Regions from separate parts of the Flavobacterium frigidimaris genome, predicted to be linked through region 1. Evidence: riboswitches for the same ligand, from Rfam matches in the RefSeq annotation. Region 1 holds a riboswitch; each other region holds the start of a gene.
What was found. A riboswitch is a leader RNA that binds a small molecule or an ion and turns the genes downstream of it on or off. The one in region 1 is predicted to bind S-adenosylmethionine.

Region 1 (10,390 bases):
AATCTTTTCAAAAAGCCACAAAAAATGTCTGAAGACCTGCAAATTCAACGATTTGCAGGTTTTTTTTATTTTAGGCCTGTTTTCAATATTTATAAATCCTCACAAAATTAAAGGTGCAGAATCGGTGCACTTTCCGGCTGGAGTGAATACCTTTTTTGCCACAAAAAGCTAAGGCGTTTTTTTAGAAATATTTCTGCAAGCTTTCAAAAACAAAATTAGATTTAAAATATTTTGCTAATTACACCTTCAGAAATTAAATTTCCAGCTATGACCAAAGTAAAAGGAATTCGAGATACAGGTAAGATATATCGTAAAGAAGTACAATGGTAAATCGATTTTGATTTATTTTACTCAAGATTTAATACTTAAAATTTTATAGTAAAGTCCCAATAATTAATAAGGTTCGAATCCCGTTCCCGCTACTAAGACAAAAAGCTTCAGAGAAATCTGGAGCTTTTTTTTGTTTTAACTATCTTTGGCAAGATTCGTTGCGTTCACGAGTGGGACGCTCGCGCCAGCAGGGGAATCCCTAGCCGAAATATTTTCTAGAGAGAATTAAAACTAAACTAACCAAAAAATGATCGCAAACAATATTGAAAATATCAAATTAAGAATTAAAAAATATCTTGAGCTGGAGAATGTAAGTATTTTATTTGGTGCTGGTTCAAGTTTTCATTTAGGTGCACCAGTTATTAGAACTATTCCTCAAGAATTAAAAAGCGCATGTCTAACAGAAATAGCTAATTATTTTGGGGAGGGTGCTGATCCTTCATTTGAAGATTTATTTAATTGTTTACAAGCAGATCGCTATTTACATGAAATGAGAGGTCAGGATATTACAGCTATTAACGCATCAATGGTAAAAATGCAAAAATGGTTATTTGAGCAATGTGATACCAATAAAACTACCATTAATAGTAATTATAAATCAGACTCTAAATTACTTAATAATAGATATCATTATCACGAAGTTTTAGTTAAAAAGTTATTACAAAGACCAGTACATTTAAAAAGAGTCAATCTTTTTACTACTAATTATGATATGGCATTTGATTATGCTTTAGATAATTTAGGGGTGCATTATGTAAATGGCTTTATGGGGGTACATAATAGATGCTTTCGTCCAGAAGTATACGATTACGACTTGTACTATCCCGGTCAAAGTGTAATAGGAAAAGTACACAGAGCTGAAAAGGTTTTACGTTATTATAAAATGCATGGTTCATTATCATGGGTATCTTCTCCTCCATCTATTTCAAATACTTATGGTATTAAAGAAATTCCTTTGAATGGAAATTTTACCCCTGATGAAAACAATGAAATAATGATTTATCCATGTGTTAGTAAAAAATCATTTACGTTAGATTTACCTTACTCTGAATTGTTTAGACAGTTTTCTCATGCAATTAACCAACCACAGTCTGTATTGATTTGTGTTGGTTATTCATTTTATGATGAACATATAAATGATATCATTAAGCAGGCATTGTCAATTCCATCATTTACTTTAATCATAGCAAATTTTTCCCCTTCTATAGATCAAGATTCTGAAATTGAAAGATTAAGAGCTTTAGGTGATAAACGAATTATCATTTTAGATCAAGAAGATCCCAACCAGTCAACTTTTATAAGTTTTGTTGACAAAATAATGCCTGATTTGTACGAAGAAGAAGAACTTTCTTATGTAGCAGAAACATTACAAAAACTTTATCCATCAAATAGCGAAGAAGAAGTAAAATTTGATGAAGATAGCGAAACTAAACAAAACTAATTTCTAATGAGTAGCGATAATAGATTGATTGGAAGGGTTTTATCTGTAGATAATTTTAGGGTTTTTATAAAAATTGAAGATGATTTAAGAGGAACATATAAAAGTGGTGTTTTAGATATATATGAAGTAGCTAGAATTAATTCTTATCTAATAATTCCTGTGGGAGCAGATCGCGTGGTGGCTTTAATTACAAGGGTAACTATGAAAGAAGAAGTTGAATTCGGAAAAAATTCTACCTCTATTTCATTACCCACTTCTTCAAGATATATATCAGCTACTATGTTGGGGACTATTGCAAATAATGATAGTAATGAGAAATTTGTCCAAGGAGTCTATAATTTCCCAACATTAGATAACCCGGTATGGTATGTAACTGAAAAAGATTTGCTTCATATTTTTGATGATAAACTTGATGTAGCTCAAATAAAATGGGACAAAGATTTTTATTTACCAGTAGGAACCTCACCTGCATTTTCTAATTATAAAGTAAAAATTTCACCAGACCAGTTTTTTGTAAAACATGCAGCAATTTTAGGAAATACTGGTTCGGGTAAGTCGTGCACATTGACTTCAATTTTGAGGAATTTGTTCAGATACGATTATAAAGGAAGTAATCTTAATAATGCACATTTTGTAATTTTCGATACAAATGGTGAATATAAAGATGCATTTTTGCCAGAGCAAGAAGTTTTGACCACTTTAGATGATAAGACCCAAAAGGAATTAGAGTTAATAAACGCGAATTATTATGGTGGCGAAGATAAAGTTCAAGTTCCCTATTGGCTAATGAATTGGTCTGACTTTAGAGCATTACTAAATCCGAGTGATGCCACACAAGCTCCTTTATTAAATAGTGCAATTGGTTTAGCAAAAAATAATGAGGAGAGTTTAAATATTTCAATTTTACCAATTTATTTAAAAGCCGATGTGGAAAGCATTTTATCTTGTTCAACTGAAGAACTTAAAAAAAGGACATGGGATGCGGGAGGAAATTGGAGATGGAAAGCTAATAATGAAATTTTGAATATTGCAGAAGCTATACGCCCATTTGATGATGAATTGGCTACTTTGCTTTCTCATTTGGGAGGAGAAGTAAATTTTAATAATGCGGGATTACAGACTCCAATTAGAGAATCTATTTATAATCGGTTAAATAAATTACTTACACTAGCAGTCGACATTCAAATTACAAGTTCACATAATATCGATCTACCTATCTATTTTAATTACCAACAACTTTGTAATAAATTTTTAGATGCTGCAATTAAAAATGAAGGCTCAGGAAATACAAGATTGAATGAATTTATTTCAACTTTGCGATTAAGGATGAATAGCTTTTTAAATGATAAAAGAATGGCTATTCCTTTGATGCTAAAAAATACAGAAGAAATAAATAAAAATGTATTGCCTCAGTTTTTAGCTTTCCTTTTAGGGGATTATAATAAGGTCTTTTCATCTGAAACTGAAAACCATTTTGTGAAAAAATATAATGATTCGACAGGTTTTTTTGATTTGAAAAGAACACATCAAATAAATATCATAGATGTTTCTCAATTGCCTTTTGAAGTTTTAGAAACTATAACAGCACTATTAGGCCGAATTATTCTAGAATTTGTTTCCTATTTTGTTCCAAGTGATAGGGGTAAATTTCCGATAGTAATCATATTAGAAGAAGCTCAAAACTATATTGCTGAAAACAAATATTCTGTTGCAAAAACAATATTTGAAAGAATCGCACGTGAAGGTAGAAAGTATGGTATTTCATTAATCGTAAGTAGTCAAAGACCTTCAGAATTATCAAAAACAGTTTTATCACAATGTAATTCATTTATCATTCATCGCTTACAAAATCCAGAAGATCAAAAATATATAAGAGGACTCGTTTCTAGTGCTAATGCAGATATTTTAGAACAACTACCCGTTATTCCACAACAACATGCAATTATCACAGGTGATTGTGTTCGAGCTCCAATTCAAGTTAGAATTGATGATGTTCATCCAACACCCAACAGTCATAATCCAAAATATATTGAAAGTTGGTTGGCTTCGAGTACAATACCATATGAGGCAACAGTTAATAAATGGATAGGAAATTCACAATCAGCGGAATAATATTTTTTTTAAAATAAAAATAATAAATCTACTTAACAGCGCAGAAATGTATCTGAAATTGAACTGATCTACAAAACAAAAGTAAAAAACTCCGAAAGACTACAAATCTAATCTTCAAAAAATGCATACAAACTAGCTCTTTCATCTGGGACATTAGAATAGAAATTCTAGGACAGTTTAACCCCCGAATTTAATACGGAATGATATTTATTTTCTTTAAATCATCCACAAAATGGTTCGGAAATTGTCCCGTTAGGGCTACTAAAACAAAAGCTTCAGAGAAATCTGAAGTTTTTTTGTTTTTTAATTTCATTGAAAGTCTAATTTGTTACGTTCACGAACTTGATACTCGCGTTAGCGGGAAATTTAGTAAAATGGGGAATTACACATAGACAAAAAATTATTGAATCTCTTAAATAATAAATTCATAACCTTTCAGGTTTAACCCTATTTAAACATTTAATCCAACTTAAACCATTCATTTACTTCTTCGGCTATAGTTTCTTTAATTTCAGCATTTTCAAATTCATTTGTTATTGAATTATATTCGTAATCTTTCTGCCATTTTTTATAATGTAAAGACACTTGTTCAATTGCATCGCAAACAAAATTCAGTTCATTATTAGTCATAATCGGATGCAGTGATAAACGTACCCAGCCCGGTTTATTTATTTGATTTTTCTCTAAAAGTTCGTTTGTAATTATTGCTGATTTCTTTTCGTTTATATTAAATAAATAATGCGCATAAGTACTTGCACATGACTAGCCGCCGCGAACCTGAATCCCGAAACGGTCATTTAAAAGCCTTACGATTAAATTATAGTGAATATCTTCAATTACAAAAGAAACACAGCCGATTCTTTCCGTTTTTAAATCTCCTAAAATTGACAAACCTTTTACTTTTTGAAGTCTTGAAAAACAAAGAGCAAGCAGTTCTTTTTCTCTGTTTTTGATGTTTGAAACTCCCATCTTGTCTTTTAATTCTAAAGCTAAAGCAGCTCTTATTACTTGTAGAAAGCCTGGTGTTCCGCCATCTTCTCTAACTTCTATGACCTCGCTATAACAATATCTGCCTAACGGATTTGTCCATCTTACATTTCCACCGCCCGGATTATCGGGAAAATCTGCTTTGTATAATTTTTCATTAAAAACCAAAACGCCGCAAGTTCCCGGGCCGCCTAAGAATTTGTGAGGAGAAAAGAAAATGGCATCTAATTGCTGTTCCGAATCTTTTGGGTGCATATCGATTTTGACATACGGTGCCGAAGCTGCAAAATCAACAAAACAAAGTCCGCCGTTTTGATGCATGATTTTGGCCAATTCATGATAAGGCGTAATAATTCCTGTAACATTTGAACAAGCTGTAAATGAGCCTATCTTTAAGCTTCTGTCAGCATATTTTTTAATTTCTTCGGAAAGAATATTGGGATCCACTAAATTATTTTCATCTGGTGGTAAAATCACAACATCAGCATTTGTTTCATACCACGAAACCTGATTGGAATGATGCTCCATATGTGTAATAAAAACAACTGGTGTATCGTTTTCATCATCTTTTCGTAAACGCATAATGCGATGTAATTTTGACAAAGCAGCCGTCATTCCGGTTCCGGTTGTTACTAAAACATCAGAATCATTTGCGTTTACTGACTTTTTAATTATATCTCTCGCATATTGATAAGCATAAGTTGAAGTCTTTCCTGTCTGACTAGAAAGTGAATGCGTATTGGCAATCATTGGTCCAATTTTATTGAGCATAATATCTTCAATTGGTGCGTATAATCTTCCGCTGGCAACCCAATCTGCATAAAGCAGGTTTTGCTTTCCATAAACCGATTTAAAGCGGTGATCTACTCCTACTGTATTTTCTCTAAATTTAGAGAAGTAACACTCCAATTCTATTGGTTTTGTTGTCTCAATAGCATTCATTTCCTTTATCATTTTAATAACTAAATTTATTGTTGTTTTAATTTTTCGAAGAATTAAAAAGTTTAGAGCAGCTGATTATTCTCATACTATTAATTTGCCTGCCCTAATAGCGATTTAAGTGTAGTTTGCAATTCTTCTCCGTGAAGATTTTTCGCTACGATTATTCCTTTTGAATCGACTAAATAATTCCCCGGAATGGCTCTTACTCCATATAATTTGGCAATGGCGCTGTTCCAGAAAAGTAAATCAGAAACATGTAACCAAGTCAAATTATCATCCTGAATTCCTTTAATCCAATTTTCTTTCTTTTTATCCAAAGAAACGCCTATGATGTTAAAACCTTTGTCGTGATACTCTTTATAAGCCGCAACGATATTTGGATTTTCTCTTCGGCAAGGTCCGCACCAAGAAGCCCAAAAATCAACTAGAGTATAACCTTTTAAATTTTCAGAAAGACGTACTGGTTTACCCTGCGGATCATTAGCTGTGAAATCAGGGGCTTTTTTACCAACCGCTAATCCGTCCAAAACAGTAACCAGCTCTTTTAGTTCTTTTACGTAAGTGGTGCTTTGCAGATTTTTATCGAGCAATGCAATGTTTTGAGTTATTTGTTCCGGCGTTAATCTATACGACCAGTTTCTGTACAATACATAAGCCGAAACTATAGATTTAGGGTTTTCAGTAATGAATTTACTGATTTCTACATCTTTTGATTTTTTATAGGCTTCGAATAAATTCTGAGATTCAGAGCCTTCAACTATAGAACTTGTATAATATTTCTTTGGACTTAATTTTACTGTAATTGACGTTTTTTCAAGGAAAATATACAATGGAGACTCTTCTGTGTTTACACTTAATCCGTATAATTCGGGTGTTTTAACTTTAGTTTTAAAACTAAAATTTCCATCTTTTACTTTTACCGAATCGATTGTCGTAAACATTTTATTGTGGAATTTTTGCAAATACACATATTGCGCAACTGTATCTGTAACAGTTCCTTTTAACTGTAAATTACTTTCTTGCGCCTGAGTTTGTGAAACTCCAAGAAATAAAGCAAAACCTAATAGTATTTTTTTCATTTTATTTTGATTTTAAGTTGATCATGTGATTTTTTATTTTAGTTTAATATTGGGCAAAAGAATTCCTTTAGGCCATTGAAAAAGGCTTTCGGTAGATGGTATTTAAAAAGAAATGAGAGAGAGAATTAATGCTTTCGCATTCGGAAACCTGCAAGACTATATTCTTCGAAGATTGAATTCAAAAGTTCGTTACTGTCGTGTAAAAAATGCAGTTTGGTTTTCATTTTAAAAAATAAATAATTTCAACAATGATGACCTTATTCAGATTTAAGCAAATCTTTCTTATCTGTCCGCTACAGCGGAAGGATTTAGCACCTTATTCGGTAACAGGTTGCTAAGACGTCAATGGGCCTACTCCCTCAGTCTTTCTGGATAAGTATCATTCAGAATTTTTCTGTGAAACAAATATATACATAAATTCTATAGAACTAATATAGTTTAAAGTTTTTTTTGGATTTTATATTTCAAAAATTTAAATTAAAAAAACAGGACAGCAGAATTTTTGGAGTTCATACCTTAAAGTGGACATAGAAAACAAAATCTTTGGCGTTAAAACAAGAAAACGCATAAACAAAAAAAATACTTTAAAATATTTTGCTAATTACATTTACAGAAATTAACTGTACAGTATTGAGTAGAATAAAATGTATTTGAGGTACAAGTAAGATACAATTTAAAGAATTACTATTAGAAACATAATCAAAACAATTTTATAACACAGGCCTAAAATTTTAGTATTTAAAAGTTTTGTGGCATAATCATGGCGCAATGTAATTTATAAAACTAAAATTCCAGCAAAACAAAGGTTTGACAAGCTTAGGTTCGAAACTTTTAGAAAAACATTAATTTCTTCATTGGGTTTAAAACATGGGTTCGGAATGATACTGCTCTATAAAAAATTAGTACTCTGTTTTTGTGCAAAATTGAGGAATACCGAAAACTATTCCCATTTATAACTAATACTATATATATTGGCTCTTATCCTTAAAAAGGATTCTAACAGCTACAATAATTATCAATGGTACAGCAATACCCAATATCAAAAGGCCAAAATACTGATAATAGTCCTTGATGTAGTCATTTTGGTCTGCTAAAAAAATAAATGAAGTTTTCATTTCATTTTGTGTAATCAAATAGGAATTTGAAAAATTGTTTCCCCAATGCAGGCCTATGGGCAGTAATATGCTTCCAGATCGATTAAGTGCATTGGAAAAGATGAGTATTGCAAAAAAATAATTTGATAATTGAAAAGGGAAATTCCACATATTACCCGAGATATCATGCATACTCATGAAAACAATAGATGTTAATAAGACTGCAAAGATACTCCCGCCAATTTGTTTAGCTTTATAAAACCCGTAACCCATGATGTAAAACTGCTGTACAATCACAGTAGGAAGCACAGTTACCAATGCAATCGATAAAGCTTTTATATTTGGAGAATAGTGTATTTGAAAGTTTCCACCTTTAATAATAACCTGAATGCAGAGGTTAAAAAAAACAAAACAAATTCCTAAAAGAAAACCCATCAGAATTTTATTCACCGGCTTATGGCTTTTATCTATTCCAAGATAATTGAGGGATAAACCTTCCGATTTGAACATCATCCAATTTGCAAGAATAACTAATATACATCCTAAAGGTAAAAATGAAAACAATTGGCTGTCTACTAAACCACTTAGAAAAAGTGACAAAGCGATTAAGCATGCAAAAATCAGGAGCTGTTTTAGTTTTGGTAATCTTGCTTTCATAATTATAGCTTTTTTTCTTCAAAACTATTAATTTTAACCTCGATTTATCAGTTACAATTAAAATGTCATCTCAAATGTCGTCAAATGCCGTTAAAGAATTTATAGATTTTGCAGCTTATAATAAGCAGGATATTGCTGGGATGGTAAAGCGTGAAAGATTAAAAAGAAAATTGACACAAAAGGAACTCGCTGAACTCTCAGGTATAACTATTCGTGCCGTTCAGCGAATAGAAAACGCAATCGTTATGCCGAGAAGATATACATTGAATGCTTTATTTGAACATATTGATGTCCCGTTAGAATTTATAAAAAAGAAAGCACTTTCTTCTGACGAAAAAGAAGCAGTTGTAAAACCTTCAAGAATTTCAAAATTGATCTTAACTTTTGGCATTCCTGTTTTACTTGTAATTGGCTGCTATGCCTATATCCTTCAATCACCTACATTTCCCGAAAATGCATTTGAAATGTGCGTATTGATTTTCTGTATGAGTTTTATTTATTTCATACTATTACTAAAAATTTGGAAATAAAAATTCATATGAAATACATTATGCTATTGCACCTAAAAAGAACTATAATTGAGGACTGACAGTCTAATATCATTACAATAATATAGAAGTTATTAGTATAATACGTTATCTTTACTAATAATTAATTTTTTTAGAGTGACCCTATAGGTGACCTTGTTCTTAAATAGTCTGTGAAAGCCCATCATTATTGGGATTAAAGTAAGGTTTGCGGAGCCTCTTTCTCCGCTGAAGGCTAAAAAAGAGACTTTTCAAAGTTTTCAAAAAAGGCCAAAAAGAGCGGTAAACCCTGCAAATCAAACGATTTGCAGGGTTTTTTCTTTTATACCGCTTTTCAATATTTATAAAATCGAACAAAAACTTTGTGGCGCATTCGTGGCGCATTTTCAAAGTTCAAAGTTGCGCCACAAAATTTCATCTTAAGTCCCGATATCAACTAAACCATCACTACTTGAAGTAACCTTTCCTTTAAGTACAGTCTGACAATCTGTGCGGGCTTCTCCAGCAAAAATATTAATACTCAAAAATAAAAACAACAATAGCATCTTGCCTTGCATTGTCATAAATATGTTATTAATTCTCATAAATATAATATTTAATGGTTAAGAAAATCATGTGATAAAACAGCAGGAAAATATTTAATTTTCTCTTTATTAATTGTTTTTGCGTTTGTCATATTTAAATTGGTTTTTTGGTTACTTAGTTAATTTATTCTGCACAGCATACAACAAATAGAAATGGTATATAATGAATAGCCTTTCCAATAATTGATTGTATTGATGAATACAAATGAAGGTTAATTTTTCAGCTCCACTAATAGAATATTTTACTATTTAAATGGACTATATTCTTATTTATGATTTAACATCAAAAAATTGTTGCTATTTTTATATATAATAAAAAAATACCCTTAATTATCCTATAAATCAGAAATTATGTTTTACGAAAGTATTCTGAATTCGGCACCAACATTCTGATAAAAACTGATGCTACCATTTCCAATTCTATAATTAATTTCAATTTTACAAATAAAAAAACTGGCTGCAGATTCTAATTTCCACAGCCAGTTAAAAACTAATTAATAAAACTCAGGTAACATTTTTTTAGTAAGTAAAAGTTTTTATATAATCTAATACCTTTTCAAATTCGTGTCATATTAGAAAATAAAAATTATATCAATATTAATAGCCAGGATTCTGCCATTGTGCTTTTTGTGAATCT
Region 2 (10,390 bases), on a different contig from region 1:
AGCTTTTGCAAAACAATATATTCAGGAAGGAATTGCCTTTTTTGATACAATAGAAAAATATAGAGCTCAAGAATTAGCAAATGCATAATACAATAAAACCAAAAGTAACTTTAGTCGGTGCAGGTCCCGGCGATCCGGATTTGCTTACGCTGAAAGGCGCAAAAGCATTGGCTGAAGCGAATGTGGTTTTGTATGATGCATTGGCCAATGAAGAAATACTAGCTTACGCACCCAAAAATGCAATTAGAATTTTTGTTGGTAAAAAAATTGGGAATCACGCTTACACACAAGATCAGATCAATCAATTAATTGTTGATAACGCTTTGACTTACGGAAATGTAGTTCGTTTAAAAGGCGGAGATCCGTTTATTTTTGGGCGTGGAAGCGAAGAAATAGAATTTATTGAAAGCTTCGGAATCGAGACCGTTGTCGTTCCTGGAATTTCTTCAGTAGTAGCAGTTCCTGCAAGTCTGGGAATTTCGATTACAAAAAGAGGTGTTTCAGAAAGTTTCTGGGCGATTACAGGCACAACTTCTGACAGAAAATTATCTGCAGATGTAGCTTTGGCCGCACAGTCATCCGCAACAGTTGTAATTTTGATGGGAATGCACAAATTGCCTCAAATTATCGATTTGTTTCAAAAAGAAGACAAAGGAGATTTACCCGTAGCGATCATTCAAAGCGGAACAACTTCAGAAGAAAAAGTGGGCGTTGGAACCGTAAATTCGATTTTAGAAATTGTAAAAGAGAAAAAACTGAGTTCGCCCGCAATTATTGTTCTCGGAGAAGTCGTAAGAGAAAGCAATAAATTAAAAGGTTTTTACGAAGAATTTTTGTCGAAAGAAATTACAAGATAAAGTTCCGGAGGAACAATTCATATTGTAGCGTCGGGTTTCAACCCGATGAAAGAGAAAGCAATAAATTAAAAGGATTTTACGAAGAATTTTTATCAAAAGAAATCGTTAGATAAAGTCCTGGAGGGACGAACAATATGTAGCGTCGGGTTTCAACCCGATGTACGTATAGCATATAAAACCAATGCTGTTAAAAATAAATCATCTAATTTTGATTAGATGAAAATAAATTAAAATGGAACAGAATGAATTATATCCAATATTCTTAAAGCTTCACAATCTGAATGTATTGATTGTAGGTGGAGGAAATGTCGGATTAGAGAAGCTTTCTTTTTTGCTAAAGTCAAGTCCAAATGCCAATGTTGAGGTCGTAGCGCCCGACTTTCATTTAGAAATTAAAGTTTTAGCCGAAAACCATCCATCAATTAAATTGACGGAAGCGAAGTTCAAAAAGAAAATGCTCAAAAAGCGCCATATGGTAATCGCTTGCACCGATGATTTAAAAGTCAATAAAAAGGTATACGATTTATCCCGAAAGCGTTATTTGATTTGCAATATCGCCGATACGCCCGATTTATGTGATTATTATTTAGGCGGAATCGTAACAAAAGGAAATGTAAAAATCGCCATTTCGACCAACGGAAAATCGCCTACAACCGCCAAAAGATTGCGGGAGTTTTTCGAAGAAGTAATTCCGGAAGATATTAATCAAATGGTTGAGAATCTAAACGAATACCGAAAGACACTAAAAGGAGATTTTGAAGAAAAGGTTAAAAGAATGAATGAGATAACCAATTCATTAAAAAATAAAGAATAACAAAAAGTCCCGGAGGGACAAATTATATTGTAGCGTCGGGTTTTAACCCGATGGAAAATTACACAAAGAAATCAATGATAAAAATCATTGGCAGAAGAATAAATTATTCGTTTCTTTGTATTATTAAGAATGATTATAAACAACAACATAATGATTAAAACAGATATACTTATAATTGGAGCAGGACCAACAGGTTTATTTGCCGTTTTCGAGGCAGGACTATTGAAATTAAAATGTCATATTTTAGATGCTTTACCACAAGCAGGAGGGCAACTTTCAGAATTGTATCCAAAAAAGCCTATTTATGATATCCCTGGTTTTCCAGAAGTTTTAGCAGGAGATTTAATTGATAACTTACAAGAACAAATTAAGCAGTTTGAACCAGGTTATACATTAGGAGAAAGAGCTGAAACAATCGACAAGCAAGAAGATGGAAGTTTTATTGTAACATCAAATAAAGGGACTAAATTTCATGCGCCGGTTATCGCTATCGCAGGAGGTTTAGGAAGTTTTGAGCCCCGCAAGCCACTTATTGAAGATATCGAGTTTTATGAAGATAAAGGAGTAAAATACTTCATCAAAAATCCGGAGAAATTCAGAGATAAAAGAGTTGTAATTGCCGGAGGAGGAGATTCAGCATTAGACTGGAGTATCTTTTTGTCTAATGTAGCTTCAGAAGTAACTTTGATCCACAGAAGAAATGAATTTAGAGGAGCTCTTGATTCTGTAGAAAAAGTACAGGAATTAAAAACTGCCGGAAAAATTAAATTAATTACGCCTGCAGAAGTAATCGGAATCAACGGTGCTGAACACGTTGAATCATTAGATATCGAAGAAAACGGAGCACACCGTAAAATCGAAACCGATTTCTTCATTCCACTTTTCGGATTGACTCCAAAATTAGGACCAATCGCAGACTGGGGATTAGATATCGAGAAAAATGCGATCAAAGTAAACAATGCATTAGATTACCAGACTAATATTCCGGGAATCTTCGCCATTGGAGACGTAAACACTTACCCAGGAAAATTAAAATTGATTCTTTGTGGTTTCCACGAAGCAACTTTGATGTGTCAGGCGGCATACCAAATCATCAATCCAGGTAAAAAATATGTATTGAAATATACCACAGTTTCTGGAGTAGACGGTTTCGACGGAACACGTAAAGAAGCACCTAAGGCAGTTGTGAAAGCGATTGTTTAATTTGAGGGGCTAAGGTTCTAAGGTACTGAGGTACTAAGATTTTTTATATAGGAAAGCTCAAACTCTTTAGTTTGAGCTTTTTTTAATCCCGTAGGGATGGAATGTTTATAGAATTAATGATGCCGTATTGAAAGAGCCCCAGCGAGGCGACATATAATTATTTATAAATAACATATCGCTCCGCTGGAGCTCTGGTCAAACGTGAATTTTTTTGCTATAAACATTGTGCTCCGCTGGAGCTTTGTTAAATAATAGTAGTTGGTTTTAATTAATCCTGTAGGGATGACATGTTTATAGAATTAATGATGCCGTATTGAAAGAGCCCCAGCGGGGCGACATATAATTATTTATAAATATCATATCGCTCCGCTGGAGTTCTGGTCAAACGTGAATTTTTTTGCTATAAACATTGTGCTCCGTTGGAGCTTTGTTAAATAATAGTAGTTGGTTTTAATTAATCCTGTAGGGATGATATGTTTATAGAATTAATGATGCCGTATTGAAAGAGCCCCAGCGGGGAGACATATAATTATTTATAAATATCATATCGCTCCGCTGGAGTTCTGGTCAAACGTGAATTTTTTTGCTATAAACATTGTGTCCGCTGGAGCTTTGTTAAATAATAATAGTTGGTTTTAATTAATCCTGTAGGGATGGAATATTTATAGAATTAATTATGCCGTATTGAAAGAGCCCCAGCGAGGCGACATATAATTATTTATAAATAACATATCGCTCCGCTGGAGCTTTTGTTAAACCTATAAATTTTATCTATAAACATAATGCTCCGCTGGAGCTTTAATAAAAAAGGTACTATTTGAATTAACGAAGGTTCTAAACAATTTTATTTTAGGTATTTAACATAGCCAGTAGTTTCAACCACTGGAGTGCAACGTATAGACACAACGTATAATCAATATACATGATCACAACACAAACGAATTGTCACAATACGTTCCCCGTGGTCGAAACCGCGGGCTATATTTGAAAAACAAAAACAAAACTTAGTACCTTAGCATCTTAGCATCTCAGCACCTTTAAAAAAATCCTTAGAACCTTAGCAACTCAGTCTCTCAGAACCTTCAAAAAAAAACTTGCAAGTCGCAACGCTATTTCATACCTTTGCACCGTTCCTAAATTTATTGAAAGTTATCACGAAAGGCGGAGGGATAGACCCGATGAAACCTTAGCAACCCTTTATCATAAAGAAGGTGCTAAATTCTACTTTACACTAATTCATAGTATTAAAGATAGATAACACAAATACATAAAGTATTTCCTCAACTTTTCCTGACAACCTTACAATATTATTTTACTGAATTCACAGTTTAATGAGCGAATTATTGGCGCATTTATGCCAACATCGTTCCCGCTTTTCGTTGCAATCTTTTGTCCGCCGGGGTGGACAAAAGGATTTCCACTTCAATCGGGGCTAATTAGCCAACAATAGTGAATTTTTGGAATCAATGTGAATCAAAACGCGTATCCTAACAGGTTTTCAAAACCTGTTAGGTATGTTTTAAATAATAGAATAAAAAACTTAGCATCTTAGTGCCTCAGCACCTTAGTAGCTAAAAGACAAAAGAAATGGCAATAACTATTCAGGAAGCAATTAAAAAAAATATACTAATCCTTGACGGGGCAATGGGAACAATGCTGCAACGCTATAATTTCTCAGAAGAAGATTTCAGGGGAGAGCGTTTCAAAGATTTTCCACATCCGTTAAAAGGAAACAACGATTTACTATCCATAACACAACCACAAGCGATCCGCGATGTTCACGCAGCGTATTTTGATGCTGGCGCAGACATTGTCGAAACCAATACTTTTTCAGGAACTACGATCGGTATGGCCGACTATTTCCTGGAAGATTTGGTTTACGAATTAAACTACGAATCGGCTAAAATTGCGCGTGCAGTAGCAGATGAATTTACAGCTAAAAATCCAGACAAACCACGTTTCGTTGCCGGATCCATCGGACCGACAAACAGAACAGCAAGTATGTCGCCAGATGTAAACGATCCGGGTTACAGAGCTGTAACTTTTGATGATTTGCGAATTGCGTACAAACAACAAGTAGAAGCGTTAATGGATGGCGGATGTGATTTACTTTTAGTAGAAACAATCTTTGATACGTTAAACGCAAAAGCAGCACTTTTCGCCATTGAAGAAGTAAAAGACGAACGTAATCTTGATATTCCAATCATGGTTTCAGGAACGATTACCGATGCTTCAGGAAGAACACTTTCCGGGCAAACGGTTGAAGCTTTTCTTATTTCAGTATCCCATATTCCGTTATTAAGCGTAGGTTTCAACTGTGCTCTTGGAGCCGATTTGTTAAAACCGTATTTAAAAACATTATCACAGCATACACAATTCAATGTTTCGGCACACCCAAATGCAGGTTTGCCAAACGCGTTCGGACAATATGATGAAACACCAGAACAAACTCAGGCTTTAATCAAAGAATATTTAGACGATAATTTAATCAATATAATTGGTGGTTGTTGCGGAACAACTCCGGATCATATTCGATTGATTGCTGAGGTTGCGAAGGATTATAAGCCACGTGTGGCACCGGTATTGGCATAATGATTTTCATTTCCTGCATGGTTTTAGAAACCTTGTAGGTTTAAATTTAGTGGTTGATTTTAAAGTTTAAACTATTTAATGGAAAAAGCAGAGCATGTAGTGTATTCAGAAAATGGAGAAGTTTTTAACGCATTTTTAAACTCTAATTGGTATGATACCATGAGTCCATATTTATATTGTGTGTCTCAATTAAAAAGTATTAAAAGCAAGATTGACAATAACGAAAAATTTAAAATAGAAAGTAATGGTAAAATATATCATATCACGACCAATTTAGAATTTAGGAACTGGATAGAAAAAGTGTTTTACGGAGGGTTTGAAAAACATGTTTTTATTGATTAAAAATTAATAACAAACTTTTAAGGTTTTGAAAACATTAAAGGAAACATAGAGTGAAAATCTCTTTAAAAAAGTTCCGGAGGAACGAAATTTTGGTAGCAACGGAATTTATACCGTTGAAATGATAAGCGATCCAAATAATAGCTCCGTAGGAGCCCATTTGCTAGCGCGAGCTTCCAGCTCGTGCCCACAAAGAAAATTATTATTAGAGTTTAAAATTTATAGTTGGAATGTGCACGAGCGGGACGCTCGCGCCAGCAAAAGAAAAATATAATTAAAATTTCGGAAAATCATAAATCATCTTATGAAACCGATACTGCGTGAGGGATAGAAGTGAAAAGCCCGCAGACCAATGCAGTGATAACGAAATTGGTCGAGGACTTGTAACGGATAGCCCGGTTCGCCTTTTTCGGCGAACACGCCCAAAATATTTAAGAATTAAAGCTTTTAAACCTATCGATTCTGATAGGGTTTAGAATAAAAAATAAACATACCTGCAAGGTTTCGAAAACCTTGCAGGAAAAACAAAGAAAAAAAACTCAGAACCTTAGAATCTCAGGATCTTAGTAACTTAAAAAGAAATGGCAGAAAAAAGAAGAGACCTTGTATTAGCAGGATTAGAACCATTGATTATTACGCCCGAAAGTGTTTTTGTAAACGTTGGGGAACGTACGAATGTAACAGGTTCGCGAAAATTCCTTCGCTTGATCAAGGAAGAGAAATATGACGAGGCGCTTGATATTGCAAGACAACAAGTAGAAGGTGGAGCACAAATCATCGATATTAATATGGATGAAGGAATGCTTGATGGGGTTCAGGCAATGACAAAATTCCTGAATTTAATTGCATCAGAACCGGATATTTCGAGAGTGCCGATTATGATCGACAGCTCGAAATGGGAAATCATCGAAGCGGGTCTTAAAGTAGTACAGGGAAAAAGTGTTGTCAACTCGATTTCACTGAAAGAAGGGGAAGAAGCCTTTATTCATCACGCCAAATTAATCAAACGATACGGAGCTGCGGCTATTATTATGGCTTTTGACGAAGTAGGTCAGGCGGATAATTTTGACCGAAGAGTCGAAATCTGTCAGCGTTCGTATGATATTTTGGTTAACAAAGTTGGTTTTCCTCCGCAAGATATCATTTTCGATTTAAATATTTTCCCCGTTGCAACCGGAATGGAAGAACATCGCTTAAATGCTTTGGACTTTTTTAGAGGGACAAAATGGGTTAGAGATAATTTGCCTCACGCACATATTAGTGGTGGAGTAAGTAACGTTTCATTTTCTTTTAGAGGAAACGATCATGTTCGTGAAGCGATGCACTCGGTGTTTTTATACCACGCGATCAAGAACGGGATGACGATGGGAATCGTGAATCCGGAAATGCTTTCGATTTACGATGATATTCCAAAAGATTTATTAGAGCACGTTGAAGACGTAATTTTAAATAGACGCGACGATGCAACAGAACGACTTTTGGATTTTGCTGAAAACGTAAAAGGCGAAGTAAAATCAGATGAAAAAGCGATTCAGGAATGGCGTTTAGGAACGGTTCAGGAGAGAATTACGCATTCATTAGTAAAAGGAGTTGATGCTTTTATTGAAGAAGATGTTGAAGAAGCGCGTTTAGCGGCTGTAAAACCTATTGAAGTTATCGAAATCAATTTGATGACGGGAATGAATGTGGTTGGAGATTTATTTGGAAGCGGAAAAATGTTCCTGCCTCAGGTTGTAAAATCGGCACGTGTAATGAAAAAAGCCGTTGCTTATTTATTGCCTTATATTGAAGCCAGCAAACAAGCCGGAGACAAACAAGGAAACGGGAAAATCCTGATGGCGACTGTAAAAGGTGATGTTCACGATATTGGTAAAAATATTGTTTCGGTGGTTTTGGCTTGTAATAACTACGAGATTGTAGATCTTGGCGTTATGGTGCCTCCGGAAAAAATTATTGCGGCTGCGATTGAACATAATGTTGATATTATTGGACTAAGCGGACTGATCACGCCTTCGCTTGATGAAATGGTTTATCTGGCCAAAGAATTAGACAAACAAGGAATTAAAATTCCGATTATGATTGGAGGTGCAACAACTTCGCGTGCGCATACCGCCGTGAAAATTGCGCCACAATATAGAGAAACTGTAATTCACGTAAACGATGCTTCGCGCGCCGTGACAGTGGCAGGAAATCTATTGGATCATAACCGTAAAATATATGCAAGCGATATTCGTGCAGAATACGATTCGTTTAGAGAAACGTTTTTAAATCGTTCGAGAGATAAAAACTTCTTAAGTATTGAAGATGCCCGTAAAAATAAAATGCAATTAGACTGGAGCGAATACACTCCAACAAAACCAAAATTTATTGGAAAACAAACCGTTGAGGTTGATCTGGATGTTCTGGTTCCGTATATCGACTGGACGCCATTTTTTCAGACGTGGGAATTGCACGGAAAATATCCTGCAATTTTAACGGATGAGGTTGTGGGTAAAGAAGCAACTTCTCTTTTTGCAGATGCTCAGGCGATGCTTAAAGTAATTTTGGCTGAGAAAAAACTACAAGCAAAAGGTATTTACGGCATTTTTCCTGCGAATCAGGTTGATGATGACGATATCGAATTGCGTGATGAAAACGGAAAAGTTTTAGAGAAATTCTTAACGCTTCGTCAGCAATCACAAAAAACAAAAGGCGCTCCGAATATCGCATTGTCTGATTTTATTCTTCCAAAAGAAAGCGGAATAGAAGATTATATGGGAGCTTTTTGTGTGACAACCGGTTTTGGTGTAGACGAATGGGCGGCTGAATTTGAGAAGGATTTGGATGATTATAATTCGATTATGGTTAAGGCATTGGCCGATCGTTTTGCTGAGGCTTTCGCCGAATATCTTCACGAAAGAGTACGTAAAGATTTCTGGGGTTATGATAGAGAAGAATCTTTAACAAACGAAGAATTGATTAAAGAAACTTATAAGGGAATTCGTCCGGCGCCAGGATATCCGGCTTGTCCTGATCACCTGGAGAAACCAACGATTTGGAAACTTTTAAATGTAGCCGAAGAAATTGGAGTAACGTTGACAGAAAGCATGGCGATGTGGCCAGCTTCTTCTGTTTCGGGATATTATTTCGGAAATCCAAAAAGCAGGTATTTCGGACTCGGAAAAATAAAAGAAGATCAGGTAGTAGATTACGCCAAACGACGCAGCGTCTCCACTGAATACGCATCAAAATGGTTAAACCCTAATATAGCAGATTAAATTAGTCGAAAGTCATAAAGTCCGAAAGGAAAGACTTTAGACTTTAGACTTTACAACTTTAAGACTTAATAATGAAAGTAACAGAACATATAGAAAACGCCAAAGGAAATACCTTATTCTCATTTGAACTTATTCCGCCTCAAAAAGGGAAAAGCATTCAGGAATTATACGATAATATTGATCCGTTAATGGAGTTTAAACCGCCGTTTATTGATGTAACGACTTCTCGCGAAGAGTATATTTATATTGATAAAGGAAACGGACTTTTAGATAAGAAATTGACTCGTATGCGTCCGGGAACGCTTGGAATCTGCGCTTCTATAAAACATAAATACAATGTAGATACTGTACCGCATTTGCTTTGCGGAGGCTTCACACAGGAAGAAACAGAATACATGTTGGTTGATTGTCAATATTTGGGAATTACTAATGTAATGGCGCTTCGTGGCGATGCCATGAAAGACGAACAATCTTTTGTTCCTAAAGTTGGAGGTAACCATTTTGCTATAGATTTGGTAAAACAAATCAATAATTTAAATTGTGGAAAATACCTTCATGAAGTTATGGATGCCGACAATAAAGCCGATTTTTGTATTGGTGTTGCGGGATATCCGGAGAAGCATTTAGAATCTCCTTCATTACAATCTGATTTAAAGCGATTAAAAGAAAAAGTTGATGCAGGTGCTGATTATGTAGTAACGCAGATGTTTTTTGACAATGCTAAATATTTTGAGTTTGTCAAAAAAGCAAGAGAAATAGGTATCACAATTCCGATTATTCCTGGAATTAAACCTATTGCTGTTCAAAGACACTTACAGATTTTACCACAGATTTTCAGAATCGATTTACCAGAAGATTTAATTGATGCTGTCGATAAATGTAAAAATAATGCTGAAATCAAACAAGTCGGAATCGAGTGGGCGATTCAGCAATCTCTTGAACTAAAAGCAGCAGGAGTTCCGGTTTTGCATTATTATTCAATGGGTAAATCTGAGAATATTCGCCAGATCGCGAGTCAGATTTTTTAAGAGTTTAGCTTAAACAAACTGTAATAACTTACAGTATGTCATTCCGAGGAACGAGGAATCCCCGCAAGTAGCTCGACAAAGATTGTCGATTTTGTTGGCGGAGTTTCTTGTGGGGATTCTCCTCCGTCGGAATGACAAACATTGCTTTTAAACTCTAGTGTGGTTGCTTCGTTCCTCGCAATGACAAACAAGTTTGGAATTTGGTCCCGAGGCTTCGGGATTAATTGGAATTTAATTTTAGTTTTATGGAAAAAGAAGAATTACAAGCAATCGCGGCTCAGTTAAAACATCCAACAGGAG
Region 3 (10,390 bases), on a different contig from region 1:
TAATACGGTTGCCACTTCTTATTTGCTAAAACCAATTGAGCACGGAGCCAACATCGTTATTCATTCCTTAACTAAATATATTGCCGGAAACGGAACTTCACTAGGAGGTGCCATTATCGATGCCGGAACTTTTGACTGGTCAAACGGGAAATTTCCTGAATTTACAGAGCCTTCTGCAGGATATCATGGTTTAATATTCCACGAAGCTTTAGGAAATGCAGCTTTTATTGCAAAAGCAAGAATTGAAGGATTACGCGATTTTGGTTCGGCTTTGAGCCCGTTTAATGCTTTTCAAATCATTCAGGGATTAGAAACATTGCCAATCCGAATTAAAAAACACAGCGAAAATGCTTTGGCTTTGGCCCAATGGTTAGAGCAACAAGATGAGGTCGTTTGGGTGAATTATCCTGGCTTAAAATCGAATAAATATTATAATCTGGCACAGGAATACTTACCTGAAGGTCAAAGCGGAATTATCACTTTTGGATTAAAAGGTGGTTTTGATGCGGCTAAAAAAGTAGTTGATGAAACGAAATTATTCTCTTTACTAGCAAACATAGGCGATACAAAATCATTAATTATTCATCCGGCAAGTACAACGCATCAGCAATTATCTGATGAGGAGCAATTGGAAACAGGAGTTTCAAAAGATTTGGTCCGACTTTCTGTGGGAATTGAAGATATCGAAGATCTGATCGCGGATTTACAAACTGTTTTTGCCAGCGTGACGCAATCGCAATACAGTATTAATAAAAATTAGAATTAGGTTTTTTTGTTTTTTGTTTGAAAAATTGCCTTTAGCAATGTGGTGTTGCTAGAGGTGATTTTTTATGATAAAAAACTTAGCATAAATTTTTTGAACGATATAAGTCATATTTAGTAGAGACGCACAGCAGTGCTTCTAACATAATACAGGTTTAGTAGAGGCGCAGCATGCGTCTAATTATAAAATTGATTATTAAATGAACTTATATGACTTATATGGTTCAAAATTTAACACCAACACATAAAATTATGTCTAAGCTTAAAATAAATATTATCCTTTTTGGAATTGGGAATATCGGAAGTACTTTAATCAATCAGATTATAGAAAGCCAGGAATTTTTTCTTCAGAGTAAAAATATTGATTTTCATTTTCCGATTATCACCAATTCTACTGTTGCTTTTTTCGAGAAAGAAGGCGTTGGATATGCCTGGGAAACCAATTTTAGAGAATTGGCTGTTCCTTTTAAAGTAAAAGATATCGTAGAATTTGCGAAAGAAAATGAATTCGAGAATCTGATTGCAGTTGATGCAACGGCCAGCGACGAATTGATTGGTCATTATAATACGTTGATTGAAAACGGATTTAATATTGTAGCAGTAAATAAAAAAGCCAATACACTACCAATTGATCTTTATAAAGAGATCCGTGAGAATCTTAAAAAGTATGATAAGGAGTTTCTATATGAAACTTCAGTTGATACTGGATTTCCGGTTTTGCAGACTTTGAGGGATCTATATTATTCAGGAGAAAAAATAACAAAGATTCGTGGCGTTTTCTCTGATAATCTGAGTTATGTTTTTAACCGATTTTCTGCAGAAGAAGCTTCTTTCTCCTCTATATTAAAAGATGCCAGTTTGTTAGGTTTGATGCGTTCTACTTTTAAAGAAGATTTGTCAGGAAATGATACCGCCAGAAAATTACTGATTTTGACAAGGGAAATTGGAAAAGATTTTGAATTATCAGATATAAAAATTAATTCTCTTATTAAGGAAGAACATTTAGAGAAAAACGGAATCCTTAATAAAGAAGCAATTGACAGATCCTTTAAAATTGCAAAAATTACTCAGGCAGACCATCATGTATTAAGATATGTTGGTGAATTTGATGTGGAGCGAAATTTATTAGAAGTCAAATTAGTTTCAGAGCCGGTTTCATCTGCAATAGGCCAATTGAAAGGTTCCGATTCGATTTTTGAGATTTACACGCAATCTTATGCTAATGTTCCAATTGTCATTCAGAGTGCTTCACCGTGCAAACAAGCAATTTCAAGAGGAATTATTACTGATATATTAAAAGTGTCAGAAAAAATTAAAAATAAAGAGGCAGTCTGGCTTTAAAAACTAACGCTGAATTTATTTTGAAAGTTCTTTGATAAACTGATTTGTGGAGATATTACAAGAGTAAAGCTTTGTTTTGTAGGTTTTTACTTTGTTTTTATAAAACAAAACTTTTGTAAGATGTTTTATATCGTTAAAAAGCGCTTTTTCGTCGTTTTTTTGTCTTAATTTACTTAAAATAATTTGTGTATTTAAAATAATATTTGCATATTTGTTAAACCCAAAAGCTACTGAATCAATGAACTTAAATGTCTATAAAATGTTTTGCGCCATTTCGGTTAATACCGTTGGGATGTCTTTTGCTTAAATTGTAAGAAAACAACAATATTATACGCAAAGCCTCCCAATAATTTTAGGAGGCTTTTTAATTTTATATGAAAATGCAAGAATTTAAAATAACAAATAAATCACAGATGAATAAATCCCTACAGATGAACAAGATGTTCACTGTCGCATTTATTTGCGTATGCGTCTGTTGATTCCAAAAGAATATATAAGTTTAAAAAACTTAAACCCTTTTGGTACACTAATCCAAAAGGGTTTTTTTATTCCATCCGGCTGGCTTAACACAATAGTAAACGAATAATAAAGATAATAATACACAAACTAAACTAAACTTAAATATCATGAGCACATTAAACTACTTATCAAAGACATTTTCAACATTGAAAAACAGAAGTAAAAGGAACAATCCTCCGCCGAAAAACGAATTGATCCATCCAAGATTCGGAATAACTGAAACGGATAAAAAAACAGATAAAAAAGAACCGAATTCTTTATTGTTTTTGATGTATTCAAAAGAAAATGAAACGCTTTTTATCTAAATCGAAAAGTATCATAAAATAGGGGAAAACCTGCTTAATTTTACTGGGCTTTTAGTTCGGTAAATTTTTGCGTGTAATAAGTTTTAGTTTGAATTATATTTATGAAATTGATGAATCAGTTTAGATAAAATTTGTTTGTTTAAGAAAATAGTAGTTAATTTGCACCTTTAAGTTCAAAAACGTATTGAAATGTTATAAAGAAAGGACGAGGGATTAGACCCGATGAATCCTTAGCAACCCTTCGGTAAAGCGAAGAAGGTGCTGCATTCTACCACGCCCAAACGTGGAAAGATAACAACAAGAATTTTTCTAGTTTCACTCTAGACTTTTCTTTCTAATATTTCCAGATACAAATCAATAATACAACAGATTTGAAAATTGGAAAATATACCAAACCCCATTAGCATACAAAATTTCACCACCGAAAATGGTGCACTTTATCGTTCGTTACCTTTAAGTTTTACCATTTCCGGTTTGCCATTACATAGCGCGCCTATTGTTTTGGTTAATCATGCTTTGACAGGAAACGCTCAGGTGACCGGCGAAAATGGTTGGTGGAACGACTTAATTGGAGAAGGAAAAACAATTGACACCAATAGATATACCATACTGGCATTTAATGTTCCGGGTAACGGAACAGATTCTTTTTTAATTGAAAATTACCAGGATTTTACGACCAGAGATATTGCCCGAATTTTTATTAAAGGACTTGAAAGCTTGGCTATTAATCAGGTTCATACTATTATTGGGGGTTCTGTTGGTGGAGGAGTTGCCTGGGAAATGTTGGCTTTAGAATCTAACATCACTCAAAATTTGATACCCATTGCAACCGACTGGAAATCGACGGACTGGATGATTGCGAATTGTTTTTTACAGGAACAAATCCTGAACAATTCATCAAAGCCAATTGAGGACGCAAGGATTCATGCTATGTTGTGTTACAGGTCTCCAGAATCATTTAAAGAAAAATTTCAACGTACGGTCAATGAAAATCTTTCCATTTTTAATATAGAAAGCTGGTTGGCACATCACGGAGATAAATTGCAAAAGAGATATCAATTAGCTTCTTATAAATTGATGAATCAATTGCTTAAAACCATAGATATTACAAGAAATAGTGCCGATTTTGAAACTTTAATGTCAAGAACAAATGCAGCGATTCATATTATCGGAATCAATTCGGATTTGTTTTTTACTGCCAGAGAAAATAAAGAAACCTATCAGGAATTAAAAAAGTTTAAAGAAAATGTTTTTTACAGCGAAATTGATTCGGTTCACGGACATGACGCTTTTTTAATCGAGTACAAACAATTAGATCATTTACTTGCCGATATATTTAAGGCAGAAACAATAGCAAAATAAAATGAAAATATTAAAATTTGGAGGTAAATCATTATCAAACGGAGAAGGACTTAATAAAGTTATTTCGATTATTTTAGATAAAGTAAACCAAGGAGAAAAAATCGCCGTTGTAGTTTCAGCACGAGGAAATGCGACAGATGAACTGGAAGACATTTTAAGAATTGCTGCTAAAAACGGAAATTATAAGCCGTTATTAGAAAGCTTTAAGGCATATCAGACATCCGATTATCCACAAGTTGATTTATCAGAAGAATTTAATATTTTAGATAAACTTTTTGAAGGTGTAAGTCTGATAGGTGATTATAGTAATAAAATCAAAGATCAGATTTTGTCTAAAGGAGAATTGCTTTCGGCTAAATTATTGACTTCAATTTTAATTGAAAAAGGTATTCCTGCAAATTTTGTGGATACCAGAGAATTGCTTAAAACGGACTCAAAATTTGGCGATGCACAACCATTAGAGCAACTTTCTAAGAAAAATGTAGTTAACTATTTCAAGCTTCATAACGGTTCAACAGTAAATATTGTTACAGGTTTCATAGGTTCAAACAATAACAATGATACAACTACATTAGGAAGAAACGGAAGTAACTATACCGCTTCGTTAATTGCTAATTATTTAGATGCCGAAGAACTTCAAAACTTTACACACGTAGACGGAATTTACACTGCAAATCCTGATTTGGTCGCCGATGCTAAAAAGATTGAATATCTGTCTTTTAACGAAGCAAATGAGCTGGCTAATTTTGGTGCAACAATTCTTCATGCTAAAACCATTATTCCGTTATTGGAAAAAAATATTCCGCTTCGTATTTTAAATACATTCAATCATGAAAACCGCGGAACTTTAATTACCTCAGATTCTGCTAAAGAAGGTATTAAAACGCTTTCTGTTTTAGAAAATGTTTCGCTGGTAAATCTTGAAGGACGCGGATTACTTGGAAAAGCGGGAGTTGATGCCCGAATTTTTAAAGTTATGGGAGATCATAACATCAGCGTAAGTATTATTTCGCAAGGTTCTTCAGAAAGAGGAATTGGTCTTGTTGTAGCGACAGATAAGGCAACTACAGCAATGGTCGAACTGGAAAAAGAGTTTGAAAATGACTTTTATTCTAAAGATGTCAATCAGATCACGGTTACTGATAATGTTTCTGTAATTTCTATCATTGGTCAGGATTTGAGTACTTTTCATAAACCTTACACGGCATTAATCAAAAACAAAATAGTTCCAATTTTATTCAACAATACTGTTACGGGTAAAAACGTGAGTTTGGTGGTTAAAAAATCAGAACTGAATAAGGCTTTAAATGTAATTCACGGAGAGATTTTTGGAGTTTCTAAAAAAATTAATATCGCCATTATTGGTCATGGTTTGGTAGGTGGAACTTTAATCAATCAGATTTTAGAATCGGCTTCATCCATTGAAAAAAGAAAAGATGTAAGACTGAATGTTTTTGCTATTGCCAATTCTAAAAAATTACTTTTAAACAAAAATGGCGTAACTTCAGACTGGAAAAATGATATTCAGAATAAAGGCGAGCAATACACTATTAATGACATTATTGCTTACGCAAATGAACATCATTTAGAAAACTTAATCGCAATTGATAATACGGCGAGTGCTTCTTTCGTAGAGAACTATATTCCACTTGTAGAAAGCAGTTTTGATTTGATTTCTTCTAATAAAGTAGCCAATACATTAAGTTATGGTTTTTATAAAGAACTGAGAAAATCTCTTGCTGAAAACCAAAAGAATTATTTGTACGAAACGAATGTTGGTGCAGGATTACCGTTAATAGATACTATAAAATTATTACACCTTTCAGGAGAAAATATTACGAAGATTAAAGGAGTTTTCTCTGGAACATTAAGTTATTTATTTAATAATTTTTCTGCAAAAGACGCTCCATTTAGCGAAATTTTGAAAGAAGCAATTGATAACGGATACACAGAACCAGACCCACGCGAGGATTTATGCGGAAATGATGTGGGAAGAAAATTATTGATTTTAGCCAGAGAATTGGACTTACAAAATGAGTTTGAAGAGATCTCAATTCAGAATTTGATTCCGGAGCATTTAAGAGAAGGAAATGTGTCTGATTTCTTGACTAAACTAAAAGAATTTGACCCAATTTACGATAAAATAAAAGCAGATCAAAAGCCAAATCACGTATTAAGATACATTGGTGAATTGTCTGGAGATTTGCAAAACGATAAAGGAAATTTAGAAGTGAAATTAGTTTCAGTTCCTTCAGATACGGCGTTAGGCGGATTAAAAGGCTCTGATTCTTTCTTCGAAATTTATACAGAATCTTACGGAGATCGTCCAATTGTAATTCAGGGAGCCGGTGCAGGTTCTGCAGTTACAGCGAGAGGCGTTTTTGGAGATATTTTAAGATTGTCTGATAAAGGATAATATCGATTTTAGATTTTAGAGTTCTGATTTTAGATTGTTGAACTCGAACAACAAAACAAAAAACAAAAAAAATGAAAGTAACCTTAAACAGAGTAAACGACGCGTTTCATTTCAAACTAAAAAATGAAAGAGGTCATGTAGTTGATGTTGATAGCAGAGCCGAATTTGGCGGAAGCGATTTAGGTGCAAGTCCGATGGAATTAGTATTGATGGGTGTTGCAGGATGCAGTGCAATTGATATGATTTCAATTTTAAAGAAACAACGTCAGGAAATAACATCCTTTAACGCTGAGGTTGAAGGCGAGCGCGTTCAAATTGGAGAAGCGAAACCTTTTAAAGAAATCGATGTGGTGTTTTATTTAGAAGGCGACATCAATCCTGAAAAAGCAAAACGCGCTGCAGAACTTTCTTTTGAGAAATATTGTTCCGTTGCCAAAACAGTTGAGCCAACAGCAACCATAAAATATAAAGTTGTTTTGAACAACGAAATACTATAAATTAGAAAATGAGTCAATTAGAGAATTAGATAATTTTTAGATTGGCTAAAAAGACTCACTTGTTTACGTTTTCAAATCATTGTTTTACACATCGTATAAACCTGAAACTTGAAACCTGACACGAGGCTTTAGCCGAACTGGCGAAGCAAACAAAAAAACAAAAAATAATGAACGAACAAGAATTTGGTTTTGAAACCCAGGCCATACGTACACATTTAGAAAAAACACAATTTCAGGAACATTCAACTCCTTTGTATTTATCATCAAGCTTTGTATTTGAGGATGCAGAAGATATGAGAGCCTCTTTTACAGAAGAAAAAGTACGTAATATTTACTCTCGCTTTAGCAACCCAAATACAACAGAATTTGTGGACAAAGTTTGTGCAATGGAAGGTGCCGAAGCTGGTTATGCTTTTGCAACGGGAATGGCTGCGATATACTCTACGTTTGCAGGATTATTAGAATCTGGCGACCACATTGTTTCTGCGGGAAGTGTCTTTGGATCAACGCACGCTTTATTCATGACTTATTTTCCAAAATGGAAAATCGAAACTTCTTATTTTGATATTAATCAGCCGGAAACGATTGAAAGTTTTATTAAACCAAACACTAAAATTTTATATGCTGAAACACCAACAAATCCTGGTGTAGATGTAATTGATTTAGAATTATTGGGGCAAATTGCAAAAAAGCACAATTTGATTTTAATAATTGATAACTGTTTCGCAACACCATACATTCAACAGCCTATTAAATACGGTGCTCATATCGTAATTCACTCGGCAACAAAACTGATAGACGGACAAGGTCGTGTATTAGGCGGAGTTGCTGTTGGAGATGCTGAATTGATTCGTAAAATATATTTATTTTCAAGAAATACAGGACCGGCAATGTCACCATTTAATGCGTGGGTTTTGTCAAAAAGTTTAGAAACTTTGGCTGTGCGTGTTGACAAACATTGCGAAAATGCTTTGAAAGTGGCTGAATTTTTAGAAGCTCATCCAAATGTACAAAGTGTGAAATATCCGTTTTTGAAATCACATCCAAAATATGAAATCGCAAAAAAACAAATGCTTTTAGGCGGTAATATTATTGCGATTGAAATTAAAGGTGGTCTTGAGGCAGGTAGAAAATTTTTGGACAAGATTAAATTATGTTCTCTTTCTGCAAACATTGGAGATGTAAAAACCATTGTAACGCATCCAGCCTCAACAACACACAGTAAATTGTCTGTTGAAGAAAAGCTTGCAGTCGGAATTACAGAAGGTTTAGTACGTGTCTCTGTAGGTTTAGAAACGGTAAAAGATGTTATTGCCGATTTAGATCAGGCACTTTCTTAAGAAATTTTAGATTTATGATTTTAGATGTTAGATTTTGAATCTGATATCTAAAATCATATTTTTATGGTATGGCTAAACCAAAACTACTTATCCTGTCAGATTTATTTGGAGGACAACATCCGGAATGGATAAACTACTATACAGATACATTACGGTCTAAATTTGAGATTCAGTATTATGATGTTCTTGAATTAGCCTGTATTGATGCTTCTAATCTTGTGGAAGCAGATATTCACAAACAATTTCTCGATGGAGGAATTGATAAAGCAGTTGAAACTTTATTAAAATTAGAAACTGATAAAGTAACAGTTTTGGGATTTAGCATTGGAGGAACAATTGCCTGGAAAGCTTCTTTGCAAGGATTAAAAACAACACATTTATTTGCTGTTTCCTCAACTCGATTACGATATGAAACGGAAGCTCCAAATTGTGAAATTAAATTGTTTTTTGGCGATCAGGATTCAAATAAGCCAAACTCAAATTGGTTCCTGGATTTAAAAATTCCTTCTGAAATTCTTCAAGATCAAAATCACCAATTGTATTTAGAAGAAAAAAATGCTACTGCGATTTGTGCTGAAATTTTAAAAGTTACATTATAAACAACGATTTTTTGACTGTAAATTTATTACTGTTAAAAAATCGTTTTTGGTTTTTATAATTGTTTCAGTAAAAAGTATATTTTTGTTTATAACGAAATCAAAAAGATATACTTAACCTTAAATCAACCTTTATCGCTTATGAGCAATTCTACTTATATTTTAGATGATACATTATTGGTGTCCAGCGGGACTCGTTTTTTGAATTACATTATTGATCTTTTCTCCTTTTTTATTTTCTTAATTGCAATTGGAGTTGTATTAGGGATTTTGACCAATTTATTTGGAATGACTTCGCTCGGCCTTTGGGTTGACGGTTTGGGGGATTTTGGATGGAATATTGTAGCTATCATTGTGTCCGTAATTTATTATACTATTATGGAAGGATTGTTTGGTCGATCTGTAGGCAAATTTATTACGGGCTCTGTTGTTGTGGATGAAAATGGAGAAAAACCAAGCTTTGGAACCATTTTTAAAAGAAGTTTATGTCGCTATATCCCATTTGATGCCTTTACTTTTTTAGGAGGCTCAAGAGGATGGCACGATTCGATTTCTGATACCTATGTTGTTAGTAAAAAAGGATTGGATGAAAGTGTAAAATCTTTTCATGATTTTAACTTAATTGGTGTTCCTGAAACCGAATTAATTTAAACTATACTAATTTAGTAGAATATAGTTGGTCATTATATTATTATTCTCGTTCAAAAAGTATATTTTTGTAACAGAAAAATATTTAAAATGTAGATTTAAGATTTCGAATCTAAAATCTATATTCTAAAATCTAAAATTACACACGTGCTTTCAAAGAAAACAAAATACGGAATTAAAGCTTTAACATATTTAGCCAGACGAGAGAACAACGAACCGGTACAAATTGCTGAAATTGCCAAAAGCGAACATATTTCGATTAAATTTCTGGAGAGTATTTTATTACTGCTTCGAAACTCCGGTTTTCTTGGAGCGAAAAAAGGAAAAGGCGGTGGCTATTATTTGATCAAGGATCCAAAAGATATTAGTATGGCCAAAGTTTATCGCATCCTCGAAGGACCTATTGCACTTTTACCTTGCGCCAGTCATAATTTTTACGAAAAATGCGATGATTGTGATGATGAGTCAACTTGTGCTGCCAGACGTTTAATGACTGAGGTTAGAGATAACACGCTTAAAATTTTGGAAAGCAATTCTTTGGCAGATATTGCTTTTTAACTGACTCTGTTCGAAATAAATCATAATAAAAAAGACCTTTTCATTA

Region 2: linked by a shared signal. The riboswitch ahead of B0A65_RS08305 (homocysteine S-methyltransferase family protein) and the one ahead of B0A65_RS18155 (TlpA disulfide reductase family protein) in region 1 are both predicted to bind S-adenosylmethionine.
Region 3: linked by a shared signal. The riboswitch ahead of B0A65_RS08225 (alpha/beta fold hydrolase) and the one ahead of B0A65_RS18155 (TlpA disulfide reductase family protein) in region 1 are both predicted to bind S-adenosylmethionine.

Annotation. Positions count from the first base shown of each region.
Region 1 covers NZ_MUGV01000034.1:24,143-34,532, forward strand. Annotated here, with positions in the region: gene B0A65_RS18140 (SIR2 family protein) at 578-1,771, shown strand; gene B0A65_RS18145 (ATP-binding protein) at 1,778-3,883, shown strand; gene B0A65_RS23625 (hypothetical protein) at 4,074-4,196, opposite strand; partial or broken gene B0A65_RS18150 (aminotransferase class V-fold PLP-dependent enzyme) at 4,343-5,824, opposite strand; gene B0A65_RS18155 (TlpA disulfide reductase family protein) at 5,902-6,891, opposite strand; SAM riboswitch class I at 7,171-7,270, opposite strand; gene B0A65_RS18160 (CPBP family intramembrane glutamic endopeptidase) at 7,854-8,642, opposite strand; gene B0A65_RS18165 (helix-turn-helix domain-containing protein) at 8,717-9,172, shown strand; gene B0A65_RS23325 (hypothetical protein) at 9,589-9,732, opposite strand; gene B0A65_RS18170 (RagB/SusD family nutrient uptake outer membrane protein) at 10,351-10,390, opposite strand, start outside.
Region 2 covers NZ_MUGV01000015.1:167,570-177,959, forward strand. Annotated here, with positions in the region: gene B0A65_RS08285 (HEPN domain-containing protein) at 1-88, shown strand, start outside; gene cobA (uroporphyrinogen-III C-methyltransferase) at 81-857, shown strand; gene B0A65_RS08295 (precorrin-2 dehydrogenase/sirohydrochlorin ferrochelatase family protein) at 1,090-1,671, shown strand; gene B0A65_RS08300 (NAD(P)/FAD-dependent oxidoreductase) at 1,822-2,874, shown strand; SAM riboswitch class I at 4,021-4,135, shown strand; gene B0A65_RS08305 (homocysteine S-methyltransferase family protein) at 4,462-5,466, shown strand; gene B0A65_RS08310 (hypothetical protein) at 5,545-5,808, shown strand; gene metH (methionine synthase) at 6,387-9,062, shown strand; gene metF (methylenetetrahydrofolate reductase [NAD(P)H]) at 9,134-10,090, shown strand; gene B0A65_RS08325 (class I SAM-dependent methyltransferase) at 10,336-10,390, shown strand, end outside.
Region 3 covers NZ_MUGV01000015.1:149,845-160,234, forward strand. Annotated here, with positions in the region: gene B0A65_RS08210 (O-acetylhomoserine aminocarboxypropyltransferase/cysteine synthase family protein) at 1-760, shown strand, start outside; gene B0A65_RS08215 (homoserine dehydrogenase family protein) at 1,015-2,103, shown strand; gene B0A65_RS08220 (hypothetical protein) at 2,730-2,927, shown strand; SAM riboswitch class I at 3,117-3,225, shown strand; gene B0A65_RS08225 (alpha/beta fold hydrolase) at 3,306-4,289, shown strand; gene thrA (bifunctional aspartate kinase/homoserine dehydrogenase I) at 4,291-6,705, shown strand; gene B0A65_RS08235 (OsmC family protein) at 6,777-7,202, shown strand; gene B0A65_RS08240 (trans-sulfuration enzyme family protein) at 7,370-8,542, shown strand; gene B0A65_RS08245 (hypothetical protein) at 8,611-9,141, shown strand; gene B0A65_RS08250 (RDD family protein) at 9,280-9,789, shown strand; gene B0A65_RS08255 (RrF2 family transcriptional regulator) at 9,934-10,344, shown strand.